Pseudorhodoplanes sinuspersici: one gene and its partner. The protein of the gene in region 2 interacts with the protein of the main gene of each other region in a pairwise test. Links are inferred from orthologs where the notes say so. Each region holds a gene or a part of one and is shown on either strand. Other genes may lie near its edges.

Region 1 (3,355 bases), 3.1 Mb from region 2 along the record:
CACGGATGACGCAGGCCGTCATAACCGAGATAGGTGCCGGACGCCGGATCGAACGAGCGATACTTCGACGAGCAATAGGCAAGCCAGTCGTTACCGCCGTAAACCGGCGCAGGTGCGTAAGCCGGCGGAGGGGGAGCAGAGGCCGCGGCTGCGCCGATCATGGCGCCGACGGCAAGCCCGCCGAGAACACCGGCAGCTACAGCGCCACTGTTGTTGCGACGGTAATAGCGAGGGCCGCCGTAATAATAGCCGCGTCGTCCACCGTAATAACCGTGCCGGCGCCACTGAACGTGTTGCACCATCTCATTCTGCGTCGACGCAGCCGGTGCGATGCCGCGCATCACAGGAGCTGCGGAGGCCGGCGATACAGCCAGCGCGCCTGCAACAGCCAGTGCAGACAGCGTCAAGGATTTCAATACAGTCATACCGTCATTTCTCCTGAGAATAATCGAGCGCAACAAGCTCTACGCAAGATAACTCTGAAGCGGTGAAATGCGGCGCGATGGCGACGATCAGACGCAGCGTGCGTTAACAAACGGCAATGTGAACACACAGAGCGCGCATGTGGTTATGCGCGCAGCGTGCCACCGGTTCGCTTCGTCACGTCCGCTACGACCTTCGACGCGAGTGCGTCGATCTCCTGGTCCGTCATCGTCTTGTCGCGCGGTTGGATGGTCACCGCGATCGCGAGCGATTTCTTGCCCGGCTCGACGCCCTTGCCTTCATAGACGTCGAACACCGTGACGCCGGTGATCAGCTTCTTGTCGGCATTCTGGGCCGCGCGCACGACGTCGTCCGCCTTCACGCTGCTGTCGACCAGGAATGCGAAGTCGCGCGACACCGGCTGGAAGGGTGAGATCTCCAGCAGCGGCTTGGCGCGTGTGGGCTTTGCCTTCGGCTCGGGAATGCGATCAAGGATCACTTCGAAGCCGACGATCGGACCATCGGCTTTCAGCGCTTCCAGCGCGCGCGGATGCAATTCGCCGAAATAGCCGAACACGTTCTTCGGACCCATCTGGATGGTGCCGGAGCGGCCGGGATGCAACCACGCAGGCCCGCCGGGCACGATCTGCAGCGCCTGCATTGGCGCGCCGGCTGCTGCGAGCACGGCCAACGCATCGGCCTTGGCATCGAAAGTGTCAGCCTCGACGCCATCCTTGATCCAGGTGCGGCCAATGCCGGTGCCGCGCGACAGGCCATGCCGCAAGCCGGCGGCGGCAATGAATTGATCCTCGGGCTGGTCGCCTTTGAAAATCTGACCGACTTCGAACAGGCCGACATCCGGCAAACCGCGATCGACATTGCGTTGAAGCGCCGCGACGAGACCTGGAATAAGGCTTGGCCGCATATCCGACAGATCGGACGCAATCGGATTGGCGAGCGCCAATTCCGGCTGTCCCCCGCCAAACAATTCCGCCTGCGGCTTTGCGATGAACGACCAGGTCACCGCTTCCGCCAGTGCGCGTGCAGCCAGAGCGCGCTTGGCCTTGCGCGTGCGATTCTGGATGGTGGTCAGCACGGGTTTGCGCGGCGCATCGCCACGCTCGAACGGCGTCAGCGGCACTTCATCGACGCCGACAATACGGACGATCTCTTCGACGATATCGGCCTTGCCTTCGACATCGGCGCGCCATGACGGCACAGCGACTTTCACCGTCTTGCCGCTGCCGGCCACGAAGAAGCCGAGATGGCCGAGAATGCGCTTCATCTCCGTCAGCGATACGTCAAGGCCGGCAAGGCGCTTCACTTCATCGACCGGGAATTCGATCGGGCGATCGTCAACATGCGCGCCGCCGACGACCACGTTCTCCGACGGTTCGCCGCCGCAGAGATCGAGCACCAACTGTGTGGCGAGTTCGAGGCCCGGCACCATGAAATTCGGATCGACGCCGCGCTCGAATCTGTAGCGGGCATCCGAGTTGATGCCGAGCTTGCGGCCGGTCTGCGCGATGTTGATCGGCTCCCACAAAGCCGATTCGATCAGCACATCGGTGGTGGTCTCGTCACAGCCCGACAATTCGCCGCCCATGATGCCGGCAAGGGATTCGACGCCCTTCTCGTCGGCGATGACACAGATGCTCTCGTCGAGTTTGTAGGTCTTGCCATCGAGCGCGAGCAGTTCCTCGCCCGCCTTGGCGCGGCGGACGGTGAGATTGCCATGCACTTTCCTGGCATCGAACACATGCAGTGGCCGGCCGCGATCGAAGGTCATGAAATTGGTGATGTCGACCAGCGCATTGATCGGGCGCAGGCCGATTGCGGTCAGGCGCTTCTGCAGCCATTCCGGCGACGGGCCGTTCTTGACGCCACGCACGAGCCGCAGAGCGAAGCCCGGACAAAGCGACGGGGTCGATCCGAAATCGAGCTTCACCTGCACCGGGCAGGGGAATGTGCCCTTCACGGACTTCGGCGTGCGCTCCAGATATTTGCCGATGCCGGTGGCGCCAAGATCGCGCGCAATGCCGCTGACGGCGGTGCAGTCGGCGCGGTTCGGCGTCAGGTTGATCTCGATCACCGGATCGTTGAGGCCGAGCACTTCCGCGAACGGCTTTCCAATAGGTGCATCGGCCGGCATTTCGATAATGCCGTCATGATCGTCGGAGAATTCGACCTCGGCCCCGGAAATCAGCATGCCGTGGCTTTCGACGCCGCGGATCTTGCCGACGCTGAGCGTGATGTTCTTTGCCGGGATATACGTGCCGGGCGTGCCCAGCACCGCCTTCATGCCGCCGCGCGCATTCGGCGCGCCGCAGACGATCTGGATCGGCGCGCCTTCGCCGGTATTGACCATGCACACGCGCAGCCGATCAGCATTCGGATGCTGCACGGCGGAGATGACCTCGACCACCTTGAACGGCGCGAACTTCTTCGCCGGATCTTCGACACTTTCAACTTCAAGTCCGATCATCGTGAGCTTGGTCACGATCTCGTCGAGCGTGGCGTCGGTGTCGAGATGCTCTTTGAGCCAGGACAGGGTGAATTTCATCGGACAGACTCAGGTTGCGCTTATTGCCACCACAGCAGAAACGGCAGGCTGAGGAAGACGAAGATGGTGAGATAGATCGAGCTATTGATGCATACGCGGTAAAGCTCGTGGCGGATGATCAGCTCACGCTGCATGTGCAGTTTCGAGATTTTGCCGGCCACGGTCTTGCGGCGCGAATGCAGCACCGAAAGACAACGCAGACAGCCGACGGCGATGACAAGGTAAGCGGCAATCTCGGCAACGATAAAAATCTCCTCGAAACGATGCTGCGCCAGCAGCGGCGCACAGATGCCGAGCCCGGCGATCATCATCGAGACATGAGTCAAAAGACCGCTGGCCTTGCCGTCGATCACCTGGAAAGCGGCGATT
Region 2 (3,237 bases):
TGGTTTGGGGCAGTGGCTTTTGGGAACCGGAGGTCTGGCGGGCCGGGCGCTTGGCGGAGCGTTTGGCGGTCTTTCTGGGTTTGCGCATGCGGCGGCGCGTCCTCTTGATGAGCGGCGGTGCACCCCATAGCCCCGACAAAAAAGGCCTGCAAGGCCAGTGATTTGTCCTGCGCCGGCGGCGTCCTGGCTGCGTCCGCCCGCGACATTGCAATTGGGGCGGGCGCCGCTATAGTCCGCGCCGTTTTCGGGCGCGGTGTTCGCGCCGGACCCCTCAAAGAGGCCCGTTCGATGCTCATTACGCCCGCCTATGCGCAGGCCGCCGGTGGCGACAGCTCCATGCTGGTATCGCTGCTTCCGTTCGTCCTGATCTTCGTCATCATGTACTTCCTGATCCTGCGTCCGCAGCAGAAGCGCGTGAAGCAGCACCAGGAGATGGTGAAGAATGTTCGCCGTGGCGATACGGTTGTCACATCGGGCGGTCTGATCGGCAAGGTGACCAAGGTGATCGACGATGACCAGCTCGAAATCGAGCTGGCGGACGGCGTGAAAGTGCGGCAGGTGCGCCAGATGGTCAGCGACGTTCGCGCCAAGGGCGAGCCGGTGAAGGGCGAGCCGGCCAAGACCGAAAGCTAATCTCAGCGGGGCGCGCCGGGCTGAATTGTTGACAATGCGATACTAAATTATCGAGTTGTCGAAGCTCCGGACTATTCGCGATAACGGGTTAAACCCATGCTTTATATTTCCCGCTGGAAGATGCTGGCGATTCTCGCGACGACGCTGATCATTTGCTCGTTCGCGATTCCGAATTTCTTCCCGCAGAGCGTTGTCGATAGCTGGCCGAAATGGGCCCAGCGCCACATCGTGCTGGGTCTCGATCTGCAGGGCGGTTCGCACATCCTGCTCGAAGTCGATTCGAACGCGGTTCGTCAGGAGAAGGTCAACGCGCTCCGCGACGACGTCCGCCGTGTCATTCGCGAGAATAAGTTGTCGCCGGCCAACGTGACGGTGAAGGGCAACTCGGTCGAGGTCCGCATTCGCGAGGGCGCCGACACCAAGTTGGCTTATCAAAAGCTGCAGGAATTGTCGCAACCGCTCGGCGGCCTGTTGCAGGCAACCGGTCAGCGCAGCGTCGATGTCGTCGATGTCGGCAATGGGGTTTTCCGTCTGACCGTGACCGAGCCGGCGCTGCTCGAACGCATCCGGCAATCGGTCGACCAGTCGATTCAGATCATCGAGCGCCGGGTCAACGAACTCGGCACGGTGGAGCCATCGATCCAGCGCCAGGGTGTGGACCGCATTCTGGTTCAGGTGCCGGGTCTGCAGGACCCGCAGCGTCTGAAAGAATTGCTCGGAAAGACAGCCAAGCTGACATTCCGCATGGTCGATATGACCACGACGCCAGAGCAGGCGCTGCAGGGCCGGGTGCCGCCGGATTCGGAATTGCTGTACGGCTCCGCCTCTGAAAACAAGCAGCCCTATGTCATTGAAAAGCAGGTGGTCGTTTCCGGCGAAGACCTGGTTGACGCTCAGCCTGGTTTTGATCAGCGCACCAGCGAGCCGATCGTTTCGTTCCGCTTCAACAGCAATGGTGCGCGCCGCTTCGCGCAAGCCACTCAGGAAAATGTCGGCCGCCCATTCGCCATTGTGCTCGATAACGAGGTGATTTCCGCACCCGTGATCCGCGAGCCGATCATCGGCGGCTCCGGTCAGATTTCCGGCAACTTCACGGTGCAGTCGGCCAACGACTTGGCGATTCTTCTGCGGGCGGGCGCGCTGCCGGCGCCGCTGACCATCATCGAAGAGCGGACCGTGGGAGCTGGTCTTGGTCAGGATTCGATCGACAAGGGTATCCGCGCCGCCTGGATAGGCTCGCTGGCGGTCATCATCTTCATGTTCGCGACTTACGGATTATTCGGGTTGTTCGCGAATATCGCCGTGGCGATCAACGTGGCGATGATCTTCGGCATCCTGTCGCTGCTGAACGCCACGCTGACGCTGCCGGGCATTGCCGGTATCGTGCTGACCGTCGGCATCGCGGTGGATTCGAACGTGCTGATTTACGAGCGCATCCGCGAAGAGGTGCGGGCGGGGCGCTCGGCGCTCAATGCCATCGATGCCGGGTTCCAGCGCGCTTTGGCGACCATTCTGGACTCCAATATCACGACCTTCATCGCGGCCGCCGTGCTGTTCTATATCGGCACCGGCCCGGTGCGCGGCTTTGCCGTGACACTCGGCATTGGCATTCTCACGACGGTCTTCACTGCTTTCACCTTCACGCGCCTCCTCGTGGCGCTGTGGGTGCGCTGGTTCCGGCCGCGCACTGTCCCGATCTGATCGAGTAGGTCCTCCGTGCATATACCGCTTCTCCGCATAGTCCCGGACGACACCAAGTTCGATTTCATGCGCTTCCGGCGCATCAGCTTTCCTGTGTCGGCACTGCTGTCGATCGCGGCGATGCTGCTGTTCTTCTTCAACGGGCTGAATTTCGGCGTCGACTTTGTCGGCGGTACGTTGATGGAGATCCAGTCGAAGTCCGGACCGGCCGACCTCGCGCGCCTTCGCTCGAACATGGGCGCGCTCAATCTCGGCGAAGTCCAGTTGCAGCAATTCGGTAGTCCGACCGACGTCCTCATCCGCATTCCACAACAGCCCGGCGGCGAAGTTGCGCAGCAGCAGGCGGCTCAAAAGGTGCGGAATGCGCTCGGCGATGGCTTCGAGATCCGCCGGACGGAAGTGGTCGGCCCCCGCGTTTCGACCGAACTCCTGGCTTATGGCATGATCGGACTGCTGCTCGCGGTCTGCGCCATCTTTGTCTATCTCTGGTTCCGGTTCGAATGGCAGTTCGCCCTCGGCGCGATGATCGCCAACGTGCACGATCTCGTGCTGACCATCGGCTTCATGTCGCTGACCCAGATTGATTTCGATCTGACCAGCATTGCGGCTTTGCTGACGATTCTCGGCTATTCGCTCAACGACACCGTCGTCATCTATGACCGCATCCGCGAGATGCTGCGCCGCTATAAGAAGATGCCGATCGCGGACCTTCTCAACATCTCGGTCAACTCGACACTGTCACGCTCGGTCATCACCCACGTCACCGTCACGCTGGCCTTGCTGGCGCTGTTCTTCTTCGGCGGCAATGCGATCCATTCCTTCACCGCGACGATGCTGTTCGGCGTGGTGCTGGTCGGCACCTATACGTCGATCTTCATTGCCGCTCCGATCCTGATCTATCTC

The links.
Region 1: the proteins of secD (region 2) and pheT interact in binary tests that used the Escherichia coli proteins (3 or more experiments, as listed by UniProt). The link is inferred for Pseudorhodoplanes sinuspersici from one-to-one orthologs.

The regions. Positions count from the first base shown.
Region 1 is NZ_CP021112.1:1,835,480-1,838,834, forward strand. What follows is about bases 278-3,314. They hold pheT (phenylalanine--tRNA ligase subunit beta), read right to left. Parts: upstream 2,987-3,314; coding sequence 569-2,986; downstream 278-568. Other genes in these bases: CAK95_RS09010 (BA14K family protein), read right to left, coding at 278-425; CAK95_RS09020 (hypothetical protein), read right to left, coding at 3,007-3,314. Also shown: more of CAK95_RS09010, read right to left, coding at 1-277; more of CAK95_RS09020, read right to left, coding at 3,315-3,355.
Region 2 is NZ_CP021112.1:4,900,202-4,903,438, reverse strand. What follows is about bases 113-3,031. They hold secD (protein translocase subunit SecD), read left to right. Parts: upstream 113-729; coding sequence 730-2,334; downstream 2,335-3,031. Other genes in these bases: secF (protein translocase subunit SecF), read left to right, coding at 2,401-3,031; yajC (preprotein translocase subunit YajC), read left to right, coding at 289-633. In the rest of the region: CAK95_RS23880 (ATP-binding protein), read right to left, coding at 1-88; more of secF, read left to right, coding at 3,032-3,237. UniProt on the Escherichia coli protein: Part of the Sec protein translocase complex. Interacts with the SecYEG preprotein conducting channel. SecDF uses the proton motive force (PMF) to complete protein translocation after the ATP-dependent function of SecA.